DNA from 4 places in the Terribacillus sp. JSM ZJ617 genome. Region 1 is predicted to be linked to each of the others. Evidence: riboswitches for the same ligand, from Rfam matches in the RefSeq annotation. Region 1 holds a riboswitch; each other region holds the start of a gene.
What was found. Region 1 has a riboswitch for S-adenosylmethionine ahead of ACH6C1_RS12865 (LLM class flavin-dependent oxidoreductase). Riboswitches for the same ligand answer to the same signal wherever they lie in the genome.

Region 2: another riboswitch for S-adenosylmethionine. It lies ahead of metX (homoserine O-acetyltransferase MetX); the one in region 1 lies ahead of ACH6C1_RS12865 (LLM class flavin-dependent oxidoreductase).
Region 3: another riboswitch for S-adenosylmethionine. It lies ahead of ACH6C1_RS13895 (iron-containing alcohol dehydrogenase family protein); the one in region 1 lies ahead of ACH6C1_RS12865 (LLM class flavin-dependent oxidoreductase).
Region 4: another riboswitch for S-adenosylmethionine. It lies ahead of ACH6C1_RS10585 (cyclase family protein); the one in region 1 lies ahead of ACH6C1_RS12865 (LLM class flavin-dependent oxidoreductase).

The regions. Positions count from the first base shown of each region.
Region 1 covers NZ_JBISEQ010000003.1:260,284-265,379, forward strand. Annotated here, with positions in the region: gene ACH6C1_RS12855 (aldo/keto reductase) at 32-1,009, shown strand; gene ACH6C1_RS12860 (acyl-CoA dehydrogenase family protein) at 1,049-2,200, opposite strand; SAM riboswitch class I at 2,272-2,378, opposite strand; SAM riboswitch class I at 2,506-2,608, shown strand; gene ACH6C1_RS12865 (LLM class flavin-dependent oxidoreductase) at 2,699-4,102, shown strand; gene ACH6C1_RS12870 (methionine ABC transporter ATP-binding protein) at 4,099-5,096, shown strand, end outside.
Region 2 covers NZ_JBISEQ010000001.1:1,032,875-1,037,970, reverse strand. Annotated here, with positions in the region: gene ACH6C1_RS05025 (PLP-dependent aspartate aminotransferase family protein) at 1-1,586, opposite strand, end outside; SAM riboswitch class I at 1,660-1,768, opposite strand; gene metX (homoserine O-acetyltransferase MetX) at 1,770-2,837, opposite strand; SAM riboswitch class I at 2,913-3,024, opposite strand; gene ACH6C1_RS05015 (ammonium transporter) at 3,677-4,888, shown strand; gene ACH6C1_RS05010 (P-II family nitrogen regulator) at 4,908-5,096, shown strand, end outside.
Region 3 covers NZ_JBISEQ010000004.1:77,432-82,527, reverse strand. Annotated here, with positions in the region: gene ACH6C1_RS13900 (carbon-nitrogen family hydrolase) at 1-773, opposite strand, end outside; gene ACH6C1_RS13895 (iron-containing alcohol dehydrogenase family protein) at 770-1,864, opposite strand; SAM riboswitch class I at 1,939-2,041, opposite strand; gene ACH6C1_RS13890 (pyridoxal phosphate-dependent aminotransferase) at 2,148-3,326, shown strand; gene ACH6C1_RS13885 (MBL fold metallo-hydrolase) at 3,368-4,498, opposite strand; gene ACH6C1_RS13880 (metal-dependent hydrolase) at 4,512-5,096, opposite strand, start outside.
Region 4 covers NZ_JBISEQ010000002.1:844,607-849,702, forward strand. Annotated here, with positions in the region: gene ACH6C1_RS10570 (tetratricopeptide repeat protein) at 1-610, opposite strand, end outside; gene ACH6C1_RS10575 (hypothetical protein) at 751-1,098, opposite strand; gene ACH6C1_RS10580 (glycosyl hydrolase family 28-related protein) at 1,207-2,373, opposite strand; gene ACH6C1_RS10585 (cyclase family protein) at 2,448-3,185, opposite strand; SAM riboswitch class I at 3,271-3,357, opposite strand; gene ACH6C1_RS10590 (nuclease-related domain-containing protein) at 3,462-4,322, opposite strand; gene ACH6C1_RS10595 (cell wall hydrolase) at 4,460-4,900, opposite strand; gene ACH6C1_RS10600 (SGNH/GDSL hydrolase family protein) at 5,036-5,096, opposite strand, start outside.

The DNA of each region.
Region 1 (5,096 bases):
AGTCAATAAAATTTAGATTGGAGACCTTAAGATGGACTATCGATACCTTGGTAAATCTGGTTTGAAGGTAAGCAGGCTTTGTTTAGGTACGATGAATTTTGGTACTACTACAGAAGAAAAGGATGCATTCCGAATGATGGATGCAGCACTTGATGCAGGCATTAATTTCTTTGACACGGCGAATGTATACGGTGCAGAAAATCGAGGTCTTACAGAATCAATTATCGGAAGATGGTTCAAGCAAGGCGGAGGCCGGAGGGAGAAAGTCGTTCTGGGTACAAAAGTATACGGAAGCATGCATAATGCTGCCGATGGTCCAAATGATGAGGCTGGGTTGTCAGCTTATAAAATTCGGCGTCATCTTGAGAAATCTTTAAAGCGCTTGCAAACCGATCACATTGAGCTGTATCAGATGCATCATATTGATCCTGCCGTAACGTGGGAAGAGCTATGGGGAGCTTTTGAATTAGGAATCAGCCAAGGGAAGATAGGTTATGTGGGCTCCAGTAACTTTGCTGCCTGGCAGCTCGCGGTAGCACAAGGCGCAGCAAAAAACCGCCATTTCTTAGGTCTGGTCTCCGAGCAGCATAAATACAATCTCAACTGTCGATATGCTGAATTGGAAGTATTGCCAGCAGCTGAACAGCTTGGGATTGGCATTATCACATGGAGTCCTTTGGATGGCGGTCTGCTTGGAAGAAATGCACTTAAAAAATTACCTGGAAGCCGAAGTGATAAGATTGGTGATAAAATCGATGCCCAGCGAGTGCAATTGGAGCAATTCGGTCAACTATGTGAAGAACTAGGAGAAACACAGGATAATGTTGCGCTGGCTTGGCAGCTTGCCAATCCAGCTATAACTGCGCCAATCATTGGGCCGCGTACAGTTGGGCAATTCGAGAGTGCATTACATGCGCTAGAAATTCACCTTGATGAATCCGTTTTAAAACAGCTGGATGAAATTTTCCCGGGTCCAGGCGGAGCAGCACCGTATGCTTATGCTTGGTAAATAGGAAACTCCTGAATCCGTTATGGATTCAGGAGTTTTTTACTGCCGAAGGACTGCATCCGCAAGCGAATACACTACTGCATCATCAGTAGGTGGGTTATGCAATCCAGCTCTTACATCACGAAAATGGCGCTGCAGCGGATTGTCGGCAGACAAACTCCGGGCTCCAACTATTCGCATGCATAGATCCACGACTTCGTTCGCTTTATTGGTGGCAATATGTTTTGCAGCAGCTAAATCAGGACTCATTTCTGATCTTTTTTCAGGGTGCTCGACCCACTTCCTGGCTGTACCATAAAGTACTTCTCTGGCATTAAACAAAGCCAATTCTATCTCGCCGATTTTTCTCCTGACCTCTGGAACATCCTTAATTGGACCTGGCAAGGAAACAGGCTGGAATTCTGACGCAAATTGAATGGTATAATCTCTCGCAGCAACAGCAATACCTAGGTAAACAGCCGCAATCTGTAAGTACCAGCCTCTTGTAGTGGACTTGCCCTTGGTTTCTTCCACAAGCAGCGCATCTTGCTCAACAATTACGTCTTCCAAAATCAAATCATCGCTTCTTGTACCTCTCATTGCGATGCTATTCCATGTTTCTTCCACAGATACGCCTTCCAAACTATGATCGATCAAAAAGAAGCCTTTGTTTCCAGATGGAAGTATAGTTGCGGTAGCAATACTGTAGTCCAAAGCAGCAGCCATCGAAGCAAAAGATTTACGGCCGTTAATTCTCCATCTGGAACCTTCCAGCGTTGCAGTTGTCGTCGGAGCTGCTCCTCTTGAAGGACTGCCAGTGGCGTTTTCTGTCTGAACTAAATTGAGAAGAATTTTGTCATGAATGATTTTGTTGCATAGATGCTGAAAACTTTGTTCATCCCATTGTCTGCTCTCTGCGTTTTCCAGTACAACACCGAGCTGCCAGCCAAATGATAGAGCGGTAGGAGCATCACCTTGTGCAAGTATCTCTTGAACTTGTAAGTACTCGACAAGATTTAATCCTTTGCCTCCATATTCCGTCGGCACAGTCAGTGACAAGAAGCCTCTTTCCTTAAGTGCCTGGAAGTTTTCATATGGGAACTCGCCGCTGCTGTCAAAATGAGCTGCGCGTTCTTTGAATTCTTTAGAAAGGATTCTTGCTTGCTGTATCACTTGATCAAACACTTTTGTTTTCTCGGCAGTTTCTCGCATGAACATTCTCCTCTTCCAATAAAGTAAAAAACCTCTTTCAAATGAAAGAGGTGGCGTTATGTAAGCATTCTCTCTCATCTTTCAGACATTTCTGTCTGCTGGAATTAGCACCTTGCTTCATGAAAAGCGGTTGCTGCAGGGTCGCTGGACCAGTTCCTACCCTGACTCTAGATAAGTGTATCTATTCGGTTGTCGGCATAAATATAATCCATAATTTGAATATTGTCAATTATACATTTAATTTAGAAAACTCAATTGACAGACAGAGGACTGTCCTGTATATTGAGCTGTAATTCAATAAGCATTTCTTATCCAGAGAGGTGGAGGGACTGGCCCTTTGAAGCCTCGGCAACAGACTGCTGCAGTACTGTGCCAATTCCAGCAAGCTGCTAGCTTGGAAGATGAGAAGAGTGGACGTCGTACGCCTGCGTCGACTTAGAAAGACCTCTTCTTATCCGAGAAGGGGTCTTTTTATTTGTTAAAAATGGAGGGATAAAAGTGGGAAAGCAAATCATTATGAATGCATTTGATATGAATAGTGCGATGCATAACTCGCATGGGTTATGGAAGCACCCAGAGAGTAAGCGGCATCGTCAGTACAAGAATCTGAATTATTGGATCGATCTTGCTAAGTTACTCGAACGCGGTAAATTCGATGCAATCTTCTTTGCCGATGTACTGGGAATATATGATGTTTACCGGAATAGTAAAGCTCCTTCTATCCGGGATGGTCTGCAGGTCCCCCTGAATGATCCAGCGCTATTGATTTCTGCAATGGCAAGTGTAACCGAGAATTTGGGTTTCGCCGTTACAGTAAGTACTACATATGAACCACCATTTGGGAATGCACGACGTTTTTCCACCCTGGATCATTTGACGAAGGGCAGAGTTGCTTGGAATGTTGTGACGTCATATCTTCCGAACGCTGCGCGGAATTTTGGTTTGACCGAAATGATCAAGCATGATGAGCGGTATGAGATTGCGGATGAATTCCTGGAGGTTTCATATAAGCTTTGGGAAAGCAGCTGGGAGGAGGATGCAGTGGTTGAGGATCTGCAAAACCAAGTATTGGTGAATCCTGAAAAAGTACATGAAATCAATCATGAAGGCCATTACTTCCAGGTAGAGGGACCGCATTTGAGTGAGCCTTCCCCGCAGCGGACACCTGTGATTTATCAAGCAGGTACATCCGAACGTGGACGGGAATTTGCTTCCAAGCATGCAGAATGTGTTTTCGTTGGAGGGCCCACGCCTGAGCGTATCCGTCACTACGCAGAGGATATAAGGGAGAGGGCTGCCAAGCATGGCCGGAATCCAGATCATATTAAGATTTTCTCCTTCCTGAGTGTCATCGTAGCGGAAACCACAGAAGAGGCGCAGCAAAAGTATCAGGAATATGCAAGTCATTGGAGTCCAGATGCTGCCAAGGCGCAATTTGGTGCAAGCGGATACGACATTTCTGAATTTGAGGAAAAGGATCCTGACGAGCCGTTTTCTTATGGTAAAACGACAGAAGGCGGCCACTATAAAGCAGCCTCATTGACAAAGGATGCAGCCAAGCAGCTGACAGTCGGCGAAGCTTTGAAGCGGTTTGATACACCTGACAAAAGCTTGATAGTCGGGAATCCAGAAGAGGTGGCAGATAGCATCCAGCACCAATTTGAAGAATCTGGAGTCGACGGCTTTAATTTGAACCACCTTGTTACACCGGGGGATTTGGAGTCATTTGTTGACCTGGTAATTCCGATTCTGCAAGAAAGGGGACTTTATAAACAGTCCTACAAATCAGGCACATTGAGAGAAAAATTATTTGACTATGAATCAAGCAGACTACCGGCTGGGCATCCTGCAACTAAGTTTCGACAGTTGAAAATACCGACAGGAGAGGGAGATGAAAGGTGATAAAACTGGAGAACATCACAAAGAAATACAGCAGCAAGGGAAAGGAGATCATTGGCGTTGATGATGTGACTCTAACCGTTGAAGCTGGTGAAGTGTTTGGAATAGTTGGATACAGCGGAGCGGGCAAGAGTACCTTGCTGCGCTGCATCAATCTATTGGAAAAGCCAACGTCTGGCAAAGTCTTTGTTGATGGAGTTGATTTGCAGGAGCTGTCGCCAAAGAATCTGCGAAAAGCAAGACAGTCGATCGGTATGATTTTTCAAGGCTTTCATCTAGTCTCCTCAAAAACGGTATTTGAGAATGTGGCATTTGCATTACGAGCTGCAGGAGCAGATAAAAAACAAATAAAGCAGCGAGTTGATGAGCTGCTTGCCTTGGTGGGGTTAGAGGATCGAAAACATCAGTATCCAGCACAGCTTAGCGGCGGTCAGAAGCAGCGGGTCAGTATTGCACGGGCACTTGCGAATCAGCCAAAGATCCTTTTATGTGACGAAGCTACTTCTGCCTTGGACCCTGGTACGACAAAATCAATTTTGGCTTTGCTGAAGAAAATAAATAAAGAACTGGGTCTGACAATCGTTGTCATCACGCATGAAATGGAGGTTGTAAAGGAGATTTGCAGCCGCTGTGCAGTAATGCAGGATGGGAAAGTGGTAGAGCATGGTCCAACTTATGATATTTTCTCCGATCCTGCCAATCCTCTGACAGCATCGTTTATCCAGACTATACTTAGTTTTGATCTCCCTGAAGAATTATTGGGAGAGATAAACGGAAAGCTGGTCAGGCTGCAATTCAAAGGCAGCATTGCTGCCGATGCTGTTGTATCGGATATGCTGCAGGCATTTCCGATCCGCGGCAATATACTTCACGGCAAAGTAGAGTACATCCAAAGCAAGCCGTTGGGAATTTTCGTGATGGAATTGAACGGAAATGAAGCAGAAGTAAATAAAGCAATTGCTTATCTGAGAGATAAAGTAAGCAAGGTGGAGGTGTT
Region 2 (5,096 bases), on a different contig from region 1:
AGTTCTACAGCTGCTTCAGGACTGCGGAAAATCTGAGCGATATCGATTTTCTCCGGTACACTTGTCAAATCAGGATAAGCTTTTTCTCCCAATACACTCGTTTCGGCAGGATTAACAGGGATGATTTTGTATCCGAGTCGCTGCATCTTCCGTGCCAAACGATTACTTGGACGCTGTTCCTTACTGCTCAAGCCCACTACTGCAATAGTTTTCTGACGTCCTGTCGCATCTGTCGCACTGCCGAGTGCTTCCCGGATGACGGCTTCATCATTGATGACGATTTTCCTTGACTCAGAACGGATTCCCGTCGCTTTTTCCAAGGCACGGTCTAAATCGTGGATTAGATCATCTACTGACTCGATTCCAACAGATAGACGTACCAATTCTTCTTTTACTCCTGTAGCAGCGAGTCCTTCCGCATCCAGCTGTAGATGTGTTGTTGACGCAGGATGAATAATCAATGATTTGGCATCCCCGACATTGGCAACGTGTGACCATAGCGCAACATTGTTGATCAAAGTAGCACCAGCTTTTCTGCCGCCTTTGATACCAAAGTTGACAATCGAACCAGTACCGTTCGGAAGCACTCTCTTACCTATTTCATACGATGGATGGCTGCTGAGCCCAGGGTAAGCAACCCAATCAATTGCCGGATGCTGTTCCAGGTAGGTCGCAAGCTTTTCTGCATTTTGGACATGGCGTTCAACGCGCAGGTGCAACGTTTCCAGCCCCTGAATAAGCTGCCATGCATTAAACGGGCTTAGCGCAGCACCTAAATCGCGGAGCAATTGCACACGCAATTTCGTGCTGAAAGCGAGTGTGCCAAAATCAAATGCATAGCGGATGCCGTTGTAGCTTGGATCAGGTTCTGTAAATGTCGGAAATTTCGGTGAATTCCAATCAAACCTGCCTCCATCTACAATCAACCCTCCTATAGAAGTACCATGACCGCCAATCCACTTTGTCGCACTATGGACAACAATATCAGCACCAAGCGTAATCGGTTTGCTCAAAATCGGTGTAGCAAATGTACTGTCGACGATTAAAGGAATACCAGCATCGTGAGCCACTGCCGCTACTGCTTCCACGTCTAGTACATGCAGACTCGGATTCCCGATGATTTCAGCAAAAACAGCCTTCGTTTTGTCTGTAATTGCTGCGCGGAAAGCTTCCGGATCAGTCGGATCGACGAATTTAACATTGATTCCGTAGCGTGGCAGTGTCGTCTGGAAAAGATTGTACGTTCCGCCATAGAGATTGGTCGCTGCTACGATTTCGTCTCCAGCGCCTGCCAAATTGAGAATGCTGTAGCTGATTGCTGCCATACCAGACGCGACACCGACTGCTGCAACGCCGTCTTCCAGCAATGCTATCCGTTTTTCCAATACGTCAACCGTCGGATTACCAATACGGGAATATATGTTACCAGGCTCATCCAAGGCGAATAGGCGCTCTGCATGATCTGTATCATGGAAAAGGTAAGAAGTTGTTTGATAAAGCGGCACCGCTCTTGAACCTGTTGTCGGATCTGGTGCTTGCCCGCCGTGTAATGCTAATGTCTCTGCTTTATAAACTTGATCTGTCATTTTGTCATTCCTCCAATTATATATAGATGAAAAAAGCAGCTTCTGGTAAGAAGCTGCTGCATAAGCATGGAACTTCTTATCTCTCAAACTCTTTGTTTGCTGGAAGTAGCACCTTCCAAGCATTGCTGCTTGCAGGTTGCCGGGCATCATCGGACCAGTCCCTCCGCCTCTCTTGATAAGCTATTATGAAATTTTTATAGGTTGCTGAAGCAACTGGCGGATATGATGTCCCCACTTCTCAAATTCAAGCAGAAAGCCATCATGTCCATAGATTGTTGTTACATCTACATGGCGCGCACCCGGAACTTCCGCCGCAAAGCGGCTAATCTCTTCCGGAGGGAACAGCAGATCCCTCGAGAAGCCGAACGACAGTACAATCGCTTTTATTCTTTGGGCAGCAGACTGCCAGCCACCTCTTCCCCTTCCGATATCATGGCTGTTCATAGCCTCCAGTAATGTCATGTAACAGTTGGCATCAAAGCGATTGACGAGCTTCTCTCCTTGGTAGTTCAAGTATGATTCCACCTCGTATGCTGCATCGTCCCTTTGGGATGCAGCGCGTCGGAAGCGCTCATTATATTGATGATCAGAACGGTAAGTAAGCATTCCTACCATCCGTGCAAGTCCAAGACCTGCTGCAGGTAATTTGTCTGCTGTGTAATTACCATTGTTCCAATTCGGATCAGATGTGATAGCTGTCTTGGCCAAGTGATTATAGGCAATCGCATAGTCACTCACAAAAGGAGTTGCTGCAAGGGGGATTAGTACATCCATAAAATCCGGGTACATGACGCCCCACTCCAGCACTTGCATCCCTCCTAATGATCCGCCGATCACAGCCCTCAAATGAGAGATTCCTAGCTTCCCCAACGCAATGCGCTGAACCGAAACCATGTCACGAATCGTGATAGCTGGAAATGCCGATGCGTACCTCTCTCCCGAATTTGGATCTATTGATAAGGCACTTGTTGTACCGTTGCATCCGCCAAGCACATTGAATGTTATTATCTGATACCGGTCGGTGTCGATAAAACCTCCGGGCTGCAGCAATCCGCTCCACCAGCCTGGATCTGCACTAGTGCCGGCCGCAAACTGATCTCCTGTCAGAGCATGGCAGACCAGCACCGTTTCTCCCGATTCAGGACCGCTTTTTTCATAAGCAACCTCTACCTTTGAAAGGATATGACCAGATTCAAGCTCAAAATCCCCGATGAGAAGTTTGCCGGTTTGGTATGACTGTTGTGACTCCATGTTCCGTACGCTTCCTCCCCTCAAATAAAAAAGCCACCCTGAGAGGACAGGGTGGCAATATGTACCGACTTGTCTCTCTCATCTCTAAAGTGCATACGCACTTTCAGGAATTAGCACCTTATAAGCATTGCTGCTTGCAGGTTGCCGGGCATCGTCGGGCCAGTCCCTCCGCCTCTCTTGATAAGAGCTTGCTATTTATTTGTTAACAGGATTGTAGCATGTGTTATTTTATGAGTCAACTATAAATTCTGAAATTTCCATTTACGCTATAAATATCCCTGGAAATTTGGACGCCCCGCATCAGCTAATGCCAATGCGGGGCTAAAATGTAACTTTTCTATTGTAAGTAGAGGATACCTAATACATCCTCCTGCCGCGGTACTTGTTCCACATGGTAGTTTACACTTAAACGATGCAATCCCTACCTCTATTGCATCCTCACGGCTCCTAGGCCGCTCCAGTCTGAATAAGTACTTCTGATTAAAACTATAGCAGAATGCCAATGATCTTCGATAAAGTTACTTAAACATCGAAGACGTTAACTATCTTATCATGCTTTACAATTATTGTCAAACTCCCGATGTAGCACTTCTCCGCAGCTGACTATCTATTCCCGCTAGCAACCTGCACAAACCACCCTAAATTTCCCATCTTTCTTAGATGCAGTCCTATTTTAAGTAACGCTTTATGACAAAAGTACTGAAAACACTTACACGTTTTGGTCAGAAATATTCACGTAAGATAACCTCACAAGTTTGTTACATTTTTTTGTCTGGCACTTATAATGAGAAAAGATTTAAATTTTCAAACAATACAGATACACACAGGGGGTAGAGAAAATGGATATGGCTAATACGGTATTCATGTTTGTCGCAACTGTCTTAGTATGGTTGATGACACCAGCACTCGCACTCTTCTACGGCGGGTTGGTAAGAAGCAAGAACGTGCTGAGCACAGCAATGCACAGTTTCACAACTATGGCAATCGTATCGATTATCTGGATTATCATCGGCTTTTCCCTGGCATTCTCACCAGGTAACGGAATTATTGGAGGATTAGACTTCTTCGGATTGAATAATGTTGGTTTCGAACCAGCTGAAGGACACACCATTCCATTCAACTTATTCATGATGTTCCAAATGACATTCGCGATTCTGACAACTGCAATTGTGTCTGGAGCTTATGCAGAACGTATTCGTTTCCCAGCATTCATTCTTTTTACAGTTCTATGGGTACTCTTCGTGTACTCCCCGCTTGCACACTGGGTATGGGGCGGCGGCTGGATCGCTGAAATGGGCGCACTCGATTTCGCAGGCGGAAACGTTGTCCACATTTCCTCCGGTCTTGCAGGCTTGGTTGTTGCCATCGTCATCGGCAAACGGAAAAATGCTGGTTCAACTGCACCGCATAACCTGATTTTCACCTTGATCGGCGGCGCTTTGCTCTGGTTTGGCTGGTTTGGCTTCAACGTCGGCAGTGAGCTTGCTTTCGATGATGTAGCCATGTATGCTTTCATCAATACAAATACTGCTGCTGCCGCTGGTGTACTAGGCTGGATGATCATTGAATGGGTCGTCAACAAAAAGCCGACACTGCTGGGAGCTGTATCCGGTGCAATTGCTGGTCTTGTAGCTATTACTCCGGCTGCTGGTTTCGTTTCCCCGATTGCCAGTATTCCGATAGGCTTCATCGGCGGCCTTGTCTGCTTCTGGGGTGTCGGCTGGCTGAAACAGAAGCTTGGTTATGATGACGCACTGGATGCTTTCGGCCTGCATGCAGTAGGCGGTACGTGGGGCGGCATCGCAACTGGTTTGTTCGCTAGCGACTCCATTAACGCAATAGTGGAGCACAACGGTCTTTTCTATGGTGGCGGTATTGATCTATTATGGAGACAGGTGGTTGCCATCATCGCGACATTTGCCTTTGTCGGCGTGGTGACATTCATCCTGATCACAATCGTCAACCTTATCTTCAAAGCACGTGCTACTGACGAAGAAGAAGCAAAAGGCTTGGATCTCACGATGCATGGCGAGCGTGCTTACCAGGACTAATTAAAAGGAGGAACGGTATATGAGTGACATGTTCAAGGTTGAGATTATCACTAGGAATTCAGCGGATCTTGAAGCTTTCAAAATGAAAATGGCTGAAATCGGAGTATCTGGCATGACTTTCTCCCATGTGCAAGGCTGCGGTTTGGAAGAAGGCTATACGGAGTTATACCGGGGCGTCAAGAAAGTACAGAATGTATTTGATCGACTA
Region 3 (5,096 bases), on a different contig from region 1:
TCATAGATGGAAGGACGTCTGTCCTGAAACACAGGGATGCGGCTGCGCACGTCATCCACTTGATCAAGATCTGCTTCACCATAAAGAATGGTTGCTTCCTCTCCAGCTTCAGCAATGATTTCGCCCCATGGCCCGATGATCAAGCTGTGTCCTGCAAATTCATTAGCTGGATCACTTCCTGCACGATTGCAAGCAACGACGTAGCATTGGTTCTCGATTGCTCTGCTGAGCAGAAGCGCCCGCCAGTGATCGAGTCGCGGCTTCGGCCACTCCGCAACGACGAATAGCACTTGCTGATCGTGAATCATATGCGTACGGATGAATTCAGGAAAACGGATGTCATAGCAGATGACACCAGCTGCTCGCTTATTTCCTATGGAAAAGGAGGCGGATTTGTCGCCTTGGGTCAGAAACTTCTCTTCATCCATCAACCGGAATAAGTGCGCTTTATCATATTCATGTAGCAGCTCACCAGCTGGTCCGAAGACAAGCATCGTATTAAAGACACCTGCTTCGGTCTGCTTGGCGATGGAACCAGCGACGATGTATTTTTGATGTGTCTTAGCTAGTCTGCTGATGAAGCGTTTCGTCGTTTCTCCCTCTGCATCACTAATGTTATCAAGCCTTGTCAGGTCATAGCCAGTTGTCCAAAGCTCAGGCAGCACGAGAACATCCGCATTTTCCTGTGCTTCTGTTATTAATGCTTCCACTTTGCTGTAGTTGGCTTCCGGGTCACCAAAAACGATATCATGCTGAATTAAAGCAAGTTTCATTGTGTCACTCCCTTATTTGCCGCAACGAATCTCTCGACACTTCGCATGGCGTCCACCACCTGATCTGAATCGGAAACATGCATGAAATGAATGGATTCCCCTGGAACGACAGCGCCGTCTGCTGCAATTTTCATCGCTTTGTCCACCTCTTCTTTTACGCCAAGCTCTTTAAGTACAGTTGGTAATCCGAGCTTTTGATAGATAGGGAGCAATGTGAGGATTTCTTCGAATTTTTCTTCCAGTGCAAGCTGAACAAGAATACCATAAGCGACTTTATTGCCGTGCAGCTGCTCGTGCGTTTCTGGAAGTCTTGTCAATCCGTTGTGAATGGAATGAGCACCAGCAATACGGCCATATTCATCACCGAAACCGCCAACCATTCCGCCAGCCATGATGATCGTTTCTGCAACGCGGAGAAATGCACTGTCAGCATGCTTGTTTTGCAAAGAACAAATAGCAGCATCTCCCTCCGCTATAAGGATATCCCGGCACAACCTAGCTGCGTTGCGGGATATTTGGACTGCAAGCGGCTGATCCGACATGTGTTCGGTAAGTGCATCCGCTTCGTACCATTTAGCCAATGTATCGCCAATGCCGGCAATCAGATAGGGTACAGGTGTCGTTAGTAGCAGCTTCGGCTCGACTAGCAGCATAAATGCACTGCGCGGAAACACTGTATATTCGACGAAATTACCTGCTTCATCATAGAAAACGCTAAGTGAAGCCCAGGGGGAGCAGTTTGAGACAATCGTTGGAATCAGGATGACCGGCAATCCTGCATCATTGGCAGCAGCTTTGGCAGTATCCAACACTTTTCCGCCTCCGACACCGATTATGAATTGAGCAGCTTCGTCCTTTGCGATATCTGCTAATCTGGCTGCTTCCGCATGTGTGCACTGGCCGTTATAGCCTACTCGTTTCACTGGCAAATCGATTGGATCCAGAAATGGGGAAGCCGCTTTCCAGGAAGCATCTCCGTGGATAAGCAATCCATTGGTCCAGTTCAATTCTTTAAGTCTTGCCGGAAGGCTTTGTAGTATATTATCCTCGCAGGCGTAATAATTCGGAGCGCCTTTTATGTTGATGGTCATGTTGTCACCTCATTGATTTTACATAAAAAAACTCTTCCAGACGAATATGGAAGAGGAATGGCGTGTGTCTCGTCCCCTTATCCCTCAGCGTCTAGCTGTTGGATTAGCACCGTGTGCAAATAGCACCGGTTGCCGGGCTTCATAGGGCCAATTCCCTCCGCCTTCTCTTGATAAGAGTGTGTGATTCATGTATGATTTGTTCATTATCGCATTCTATTTCCAAGACTGTCAAGATTGGTAATAGTCAGAATAGAATGTGGGAGACAACAGGAGAGTGAGTAAGATGGATTTTCCGTTTTCGGATGCATTGAAACGTTTGCCGGAACAGTTTTTTGCCGGCTTAGTACATAAAGTAGGGTTGCTGGAGCAGGAGGGGCACGATATCATCAAGCTCGGACAGGGAAACCCTGATCTGCCGACGCCGCAGCATATCGTAGAGAAATTGAAGGAAGCCTCCGATAATCCGGCTTATCATAAATATTCACCTTTCAGAGGCTTTGATTTTCTAAAACAGGCAGTCTGTGACTTTTATGATCGGGAATACGGTGTGAAACTAGATCCCGCAACAGAAGTGGCCATCATGTTCGGCTCTAAGACAGGTTTGGTGGAAATCAGCCAATGTCTATTGAATCCAGGTGATTTGGCACTGCTTCCAGATCCGGGATATCCGGATTATTTGTCCGGTATCGAACTTGCCCAAGCGCGGACATCACTCATGCCATTAACCGCAGAAAATGAATTTTTGCCTGATTATACTGCTATTCCTGCAGGTGATTTGGAAGAAGCAAAGCTGATGTTCCTGAACTATCCGAACAATCCGACTGCTGCTGCTGCGGATCAGAAGTTCTTCGATAAAACAGTGGAACTGGCGAAGGAACATAAGATTTGTGTATTGCATGATTTCGCTTATGGTGCACTTGGGTTTGATGGGAAAAAACCGCAGAGCTTCTTGCAGTCCGAAGGCAGCAAGGAAGTTGGCATTGAGATGTACACTCTATCCAAAACGTATAATATGGCAGGCTGGCGCATCGCCTTTGCAGTTGGTAATGCATCTGTTATTGAAAGTATCAATTTAATCCAGGACCATGTTTACGTGAGTCTGTTCGGCGGCATGCAAGAGGCGGCAGCTTATGCACTGACAGCGGATCAGACATGCGTGGAGGAGCTTGTCCACACGTATGAGAGCAGAAGAGATGCTTTCATTGGCCATTTACGTGCTATTGGCTGGGACGTTCCGGAGCCCAAAGGAACCTTCTTCGTTTGGCTGCCAGTTCCGCATGGTTACACGTCTGAGGAATTCGCTGATCTGTTGCTGGAAAAGGCGCATGTGGCGGTCGCTCCGGGCAATGGTTTTGGGGAATATGGAGAAGGGTACGTTCGCGCTGGTTTATTGGATACAGAAGAAAGATTACTGGAAGCAGCGATGCGGATCGAAAAGCTCGGTATCTTTTCTAAAGCATAAGAAAGAGCCAGTCCCGGTGGGAGCTGGCTCTTTTTTTCCTATTAACTGGTTACTGCGCAGCGATTAGGACCTGATTCAATATCGGCTTCGTCTGCGCTGCCTAACGTCGCTTTCCCTTGATTGGCTTCTCGTATCAGCTGATAACTATTTGGCTGCTGGTCAGGAATACTTCCCAAAACGGAGGAAGCAAATTCGCCCGCATTCGGAAGCTGCAGTCTCGGGTTCTTTCTGTATAGGTCTTCCATGCGTGCTTGGACTGTGCCGTCACTTCCGATCTCTGACAGCTCGGAAAAATGCGATGGAAGGACAATCAGATCCAGCGACAATAATGGAAATTTTTCGTATAACGTATTGTGCAGATCCTGTACCCATTGTTCTGCTTGACCGGCTAAATCCGGACGGCCAATCGACTCGGTAAAGAGCGTATCCCCAGAAAGCAGGAATGTGTCATCAACAACCAAGCTGATGCTTCCTTCTGTATGACCTGGTGAGGCAACGCTGCGCATGCCTTCTTCGGATTTACCGAATGGGATCGTAATACCGTCCTGCAGCGGTGAGAATGTGAATGTCGCTTCTTTTCCATCGTCTGCAGGGAACCAATAATTTGCTCCTGTTTCTTCTGCCAGCTTCCGTCCGCCAGACAAATGATCTGCATGTAGATGGGTATCAAGCACATGTTTGATCGTCCAGCCTTTCTCTGATGCGAAGGAGGTATAGACTTCTGTAAACCTGGCGGGATCTACTACTGCTGCTTCTCCATTGGAGACAACCATATAAGATAGGCAGCCTTTCCCCATACGCATGAACTGGTATATCTCTCCGCCATAAGTGAGATCACCGACTTTACGGGGACTGATCGTTTCTCCCCAAGCTTGCATCCCGCCAACAACATGGACAATATTATCCATTCCAGCTGCTTGTAAGAGGGAGACGGCTGTCTGGGCGGATTTGCCCCGATAGCACATGACATAGACAGGATCATGTTCTGGCAGTGCTTCGCGAGCCTTATTCGGATCTGCTTTGATGACAGCAAACGGGATATCATATCGTTTGACGCTGTCGGCATCAATCGCCCAATCCTGAACATCTGACTCTTGCCGGATATCAAGCAGATGAACACTATCTTTCGCTTTTATTTTTTCTGCCAGTTCTGCTGTGTACAATGGATTCATGCAATCGTCTCCTTTAGAAATCTTTTTTGATTATAGGAAGGAGCAACTTGACTCCTTTCTTATTCACAGGGAATATCCTGCTATCAGCGAGCAGGTGGCTTGCATAACCGGCAGTGCCGGCAAGCTGGGTCCCAAATAGGGCGGTCTCTTGTTCAAAGAATGTCATCAATATGTAGAAATAGATCAGTCCGATCAAGGAGTGGGTATAGGACCGGTGGGCAAGGAAGGATGCAACCCCGATATAACATCCGCTCATGACAACCCATGTATGTCCAGTATACAATCCGGTCAACAGTACAGCGATGCCTGTAATCAGCAGCATGAACTTCTTATTGATTACGCGGGAGAGAACCATAATTCCTGCCCCGATTGCTAACCCGATATAACGATCTTGGCCAAATAAATTCCACATACTATATAGAATGAGCAATAATCCGATAAAAATTGTAATATTGCGGATGGCTTTGTGCGAAAAAGTGATGCGGTTGGAGAGGATACCGCCTGTATCCAAATCTGGTACAAGCGCTGCAACTGCTGCTGTGCACGTCATTGTGACGGTGACAGCGCCTTCGGCATTCAAGGCGGTGGCACTGGCGAA
Region 4 (5,096 bases), on a different contig from region 1:
GCTTGACTAGCCACTCCAGTACGGCAGTCTGTACAACTGGATCTGATTCCTCATCAAGCAGGAATGCTTCCATCTTCTGTACATGCGGACTGACATCAAACGAATGGCATTTCTGGATGAGCTGCCATTGAAGGGCAGCATCCTGGTCTTTGCGTGCTTTTTCGAAATTATGTATAAGCTGATCTGCAGTCGTTTGATTCTTATCTTCTGCCATTTTACGGCTTACCTTCTGCAGCTGGTCAAACGATGTCTTAAGCGGTGCCGGTATTTTCTCTGTTGCATACACCTCGTCCAGCAGCTCCACTACTTCGTCGTAGCGCCCAAGCTGGAACAGCAGTGTCAAATGAATATGTAAGTATTGCAGGTAATCCTTATCCCTGGCAGCCAGCAGCTGCAAGGACATCTCTTCCGCCTCTTCATGTCTGCCCAGCTCCATTAAACATATCAGGCGCCCAGTCAGAATTTCCGGCTGACGGTAACCATAATCGAGAAGCTGTTCAAACTTCCCAATTGCATCGGTATAATTCTTCTCCTGCAGCTCCTTCATCCCTTCCCGCTCCAGCCGCGTCTTCAGACCCGGGAACAGGACAACATTATTCTCTTTATCCATCGGCAACATCCTCATTAGATTTTCAGTTAGAGACCCAATAACAGCTATACCCTTAAATGTAACAAAGAAAACGCAGATTGCAACTTAAAAATGGCAAAAAGCTGTGAATCCGTGCATCCACAGCCTCTTAATACTATTCCCTACTTTTCTTGGGGATCCTCAGACCGAGGTCTTCTGAAGGGTATAACATTGTCCATGCGGAGAGGTGTAGCATCGTCTTCCTCTACTTCATCGAGAAAATCAAACAACCGCTGCTGCATATCACCCAGCTCAGAGGCCGTACCACTTTCATCACCTTCCTGGTCATAGATATTACGCTTGATCTGAAGGTAAAATTCCTTCAAGGGCTTATCTGTATATTGACTCAGAAGCCGATCAGATAATGTATATTCCTGCTGCAGTTCCAGGTCATAGATGCGGACCATGAAGTATTTCCCGAAAGGAACGGATCCAATAAACCGATAACGTTTCGTCTCATCTAAATACATAGGCCACCTCCAACAAAAGTGTAGCATGTATCGACTCCCATATGCATATTTTCTCCATAATATACAGAAAACTTACATTTAATTAACTATTATAATCGAGGTGACTGCCTAGAAGGAGCGGCTCTGTTCGTCCGCTGTACCTGTAACAAGAACCCCTCTTCCGGGATAAGATTCCACATGATTACCACGCAGGTATGCACCAGTTATAGGTGACTGCTCATCACCTTTCAGCCTTATCGCTGAGGCATAATTTCCGCCGCCGCAGATGGTGTTCTGTATGACCAGGAAATTCTTGATAGGGTTGCTGCGCCCAGTAGGACGGTTCTTGCTGTCCGTGTCATTTCTGCCGTCTACATGATTTGGATGAATAGCAATCCCACCACCACATGATTCTATTCGATTATTGTAAAGAACAACATTCCGCCATGAATAAGCACGGACAGCCCATTGGAGCGTTTCCTTCATTACATTGTCTGTCACGAAAATACGTTCATGCCATCTGTCTGCTGTTGCAGAGTGTGATCCAATAGCCCTTCCCCAGCTTCCTTTTGTCTCAGACGGCCCAAAACTATTGTGATGAACCCAAATATCCTGACATGTTGTGTGGTCGAACACAGATCCTCCCCACGGGAAAACCCTGCGTGCTTTAGCTAAATCAAGCTGAATTGCTTCACTGTATGTGCGCTTTCCCCCACGGTCATCATAGCCGAGGAACTGACAATGGCGCACTTCGATATTACGTACAGCATTCAATTCGATTGCATGCCCTCCGCCATGTTCCACCAGCCGCAGCTGTTCGATAATCACATTCTCCGCATGCGCCAGCACAAAGCTAGTGCCTCCACGGTAGGCTGGGTAGTTTGCATCCCACGTTCCGCCTCGAATGATCAGATTGCCATTGCCGCTATAAGAACGCATTCGATTCCGCCTGCGTAAATTTAGCAGCATCGGTCCATGATGCTTTTTTCGGAATATAGAATTATCATCCGCCTCAAAGAACGTGTTTGGCTTGAGACGTAAAGGACGTCGCAGTGTGTAAAGTCCTGGCGGAAAGACAATATGTATGCCCTTCTTTCGATCAGCCAAGTTCAACAGCTGCTGAATACCTTTTGCATCATCATGTCTTCCATCCGCTCTGACCAGCGGGTGATCGGTTGCTACTACTGTATAAGCTGACTTTAACAATTCATCTAAATGATTGCTTGTTCGGCTTATGTCTCGAAGCTTTTCTGCCAGTTGACTGAAAACAGCTGGTAACTTTTGTTCCTTATCCATCCTGCCGCCTCCATTTCGTGAGTATTTTATCCATTAACCGAATTGGAAACGGCTTAATCATATGGAGAGCAACTTTATGGCAAGACCGCAAATGAACGAACAGGAAATCCTGACGCTTTTCCTGCTTTCGGAACGATATTAAAGATGAACGCACCTTTTTCTGGCAGCTGATCCAAGTTCGTCAGCAGCTCCACTTGATAGGAATCCTGTTCCAGCACATAATATTCACCAAGCAACGCACCGTTTTTCTGAAAATCGACTGCTGCATCCGTATCAAATGTCTCATGTCCTACCGCTTTGATATTACGTTCTTCATACAGGAATTTCAGACTATCCAGTGACCAGCCAGGGGAATGACTGTTTCCCTGTTCATCTTTATTATCCATCTGTTGCTGATTTGGCCAGCGCTTGCTCCAGTCCGTGCGTAAAGCAACAAACGTGCCAGGCTCAATCTTGCCATATTCTGATTCAAACGTCAGAATATCATCCACAGACAGTGAATAGTCATGATTTGCAGCAGCTTCTTTGGATTTATCAATTACAACAAGCGGTAATACCAATTCTTTCAGATCGAGTTCTTCTAAATATCGTGTATCCCGCACAAAGTGGATCGGTGCATCCAGATGCGTACCGTATTGTCCCGGAAAAGTAAAGCTCTGGGCGAAGAAGCCATCTTCATGGGAGAATAGTGTTTCGAACATTGCAGAATTGAATGCCGAGAAATGCGGAGACTCAGGACCAAATGTATGCGTCAGATCCACCCACTTCTTTTCTCTTAATACTTCCAACGCTTTACTCAATTCGTTTGACATAAACTCTCACCTCATATAATTAGTTTAAGAGAACACAAAAAACCTCTCCTAAATAAGAAGAGGTTTGCTACATTATGTAGTCCGATTCTTATCTAGTCTGGAATTAGCACAGTACATATAGTCTGTTGCTGAAGCTTCATTGGGCCAGTCCCTCCGCCTCTCTTGATAAGAGAATATTCTGTTAACTAATACTATATAGTAAAACCGCTTAACAGTTCAAGAAAATTAACTATAGCTAGTTATATATTTGGCGACTGCTATCATTGCTCGAGCCCACTATCCTCTTTGATGTTCATAACAATAGACATTCCCGCTAAATCGATTGTGATTAGCCTTACAGAAGGACTCTACCTTTTTAGAGACTGCGACATTACAGATGTAACATTTGGCATTGGTAGACTGTACAGCAGATGTCTCTTTATGTTTCTTCTGTTTCAACGCTTCAATATGCTCTTTTCTAATATTAGGATCCTTTATGTTCTTTTCACTTAATATACTGTGCATACGTGAAATATCTTCATCAGAGAATATAGGAGAATTGCTCTGTACTCTTAAAACATTCATTTTTCTGTTTATGTACTCCGATAATTCCGTATCATAAACGATGAGATCATTCGATTGAACTTTTCTCAGTTCTTCATTCACTTTAAACGTACATCTTCTAGTAAATGAGACAATGGAAACAATATTCGTGTCCTCTTCTAGTGATAGAATCGATTTTAGTGCTTGGACATGTCCATAATTTTGATGAAAAGGATTCATCATCGGAAACTTTCCATTCACACTCCACTTTTCTCTATTTCGATCACCATATATTGTTCCGGCGTAATTTTTTGTTTCAACTACAAATATCGCCCTAGAGGTAAAAATGAAGTGATCAATTTGTGAATATCCTGATTTAGCACGAGAATTAAGGATTAATACGTCACTTAAATAACGGCTGTCCTTAGGAAGCTGATCAAGCTGTATATTGATTTTGTACTCTCCAAGTTCGCCAATTCTGGTTGAATTTATTTTAGGTTTCTTTGCTTTTGATTCTGTTTTAGGTTTTTCCGATTTTACATTTGATTTCTGTGACTTAGATTTTTTACCAAACAACTTTTGAAACAGTTTAATCAGCCTCTTTTCAATTACCACATTCAAATCTGCAGTTGTAAAAAATATAATATAATAGGATAACCTTACCATAGTTTAAATGTAATAATATGTATTAAATTAGATAAATAAAAAAGGAACACCTTATAATAAGGTTATTCCCTTTTTCACAATTCATGTTAACCCATATAAACACTGTCACACGTCCCAGCCTGCGGCTCATAAAAACAATGGTCTTTAAATTGACCCGCAAAAGGCTGACCGTACCATGTCGGAGGGCATGGTGCATACGGGTTAAAATACCAAAGCGCGTACGCAGCAGGCTGTTGTCTCCAGGATTTCAGATTCCTTTCTGCCAATCTTCTTTCCTGCTCACGTGCTCGCTGGTAAAACACATTTCCTTTCTGAACAGCCTCAAATGAGTAATTCCCGCCTTGTATTTGGAAAATAACATCGTTAATCGATCTTACATCTGCAAAATCCAAACAATCAGCTACAGCACGATTTACAATGACATTCCCTACAAACAGCATTCCCAGCTGCCCTTCCCCTTCGGCTTCTGCACGCATCATTCTAGCCATCAAATCAATGTCCGAACTATTGTATTGTACTCTCGCCATGTTATCACCCCACATACAGCGTATGAAAAAGACCCGCTTTCATGTCATTGTATTAGAGGAGGGCTTAGTCATATGTGTGGAAAATTCATTTTTTCTCCCATTCCACACCAGTGTTTTCTATAGGACCAGATAAAATCAATTATGTTCTGCTGCAAAATAGGCTTCCAGCCACGTATCAGCCATCAGTCTATTACCG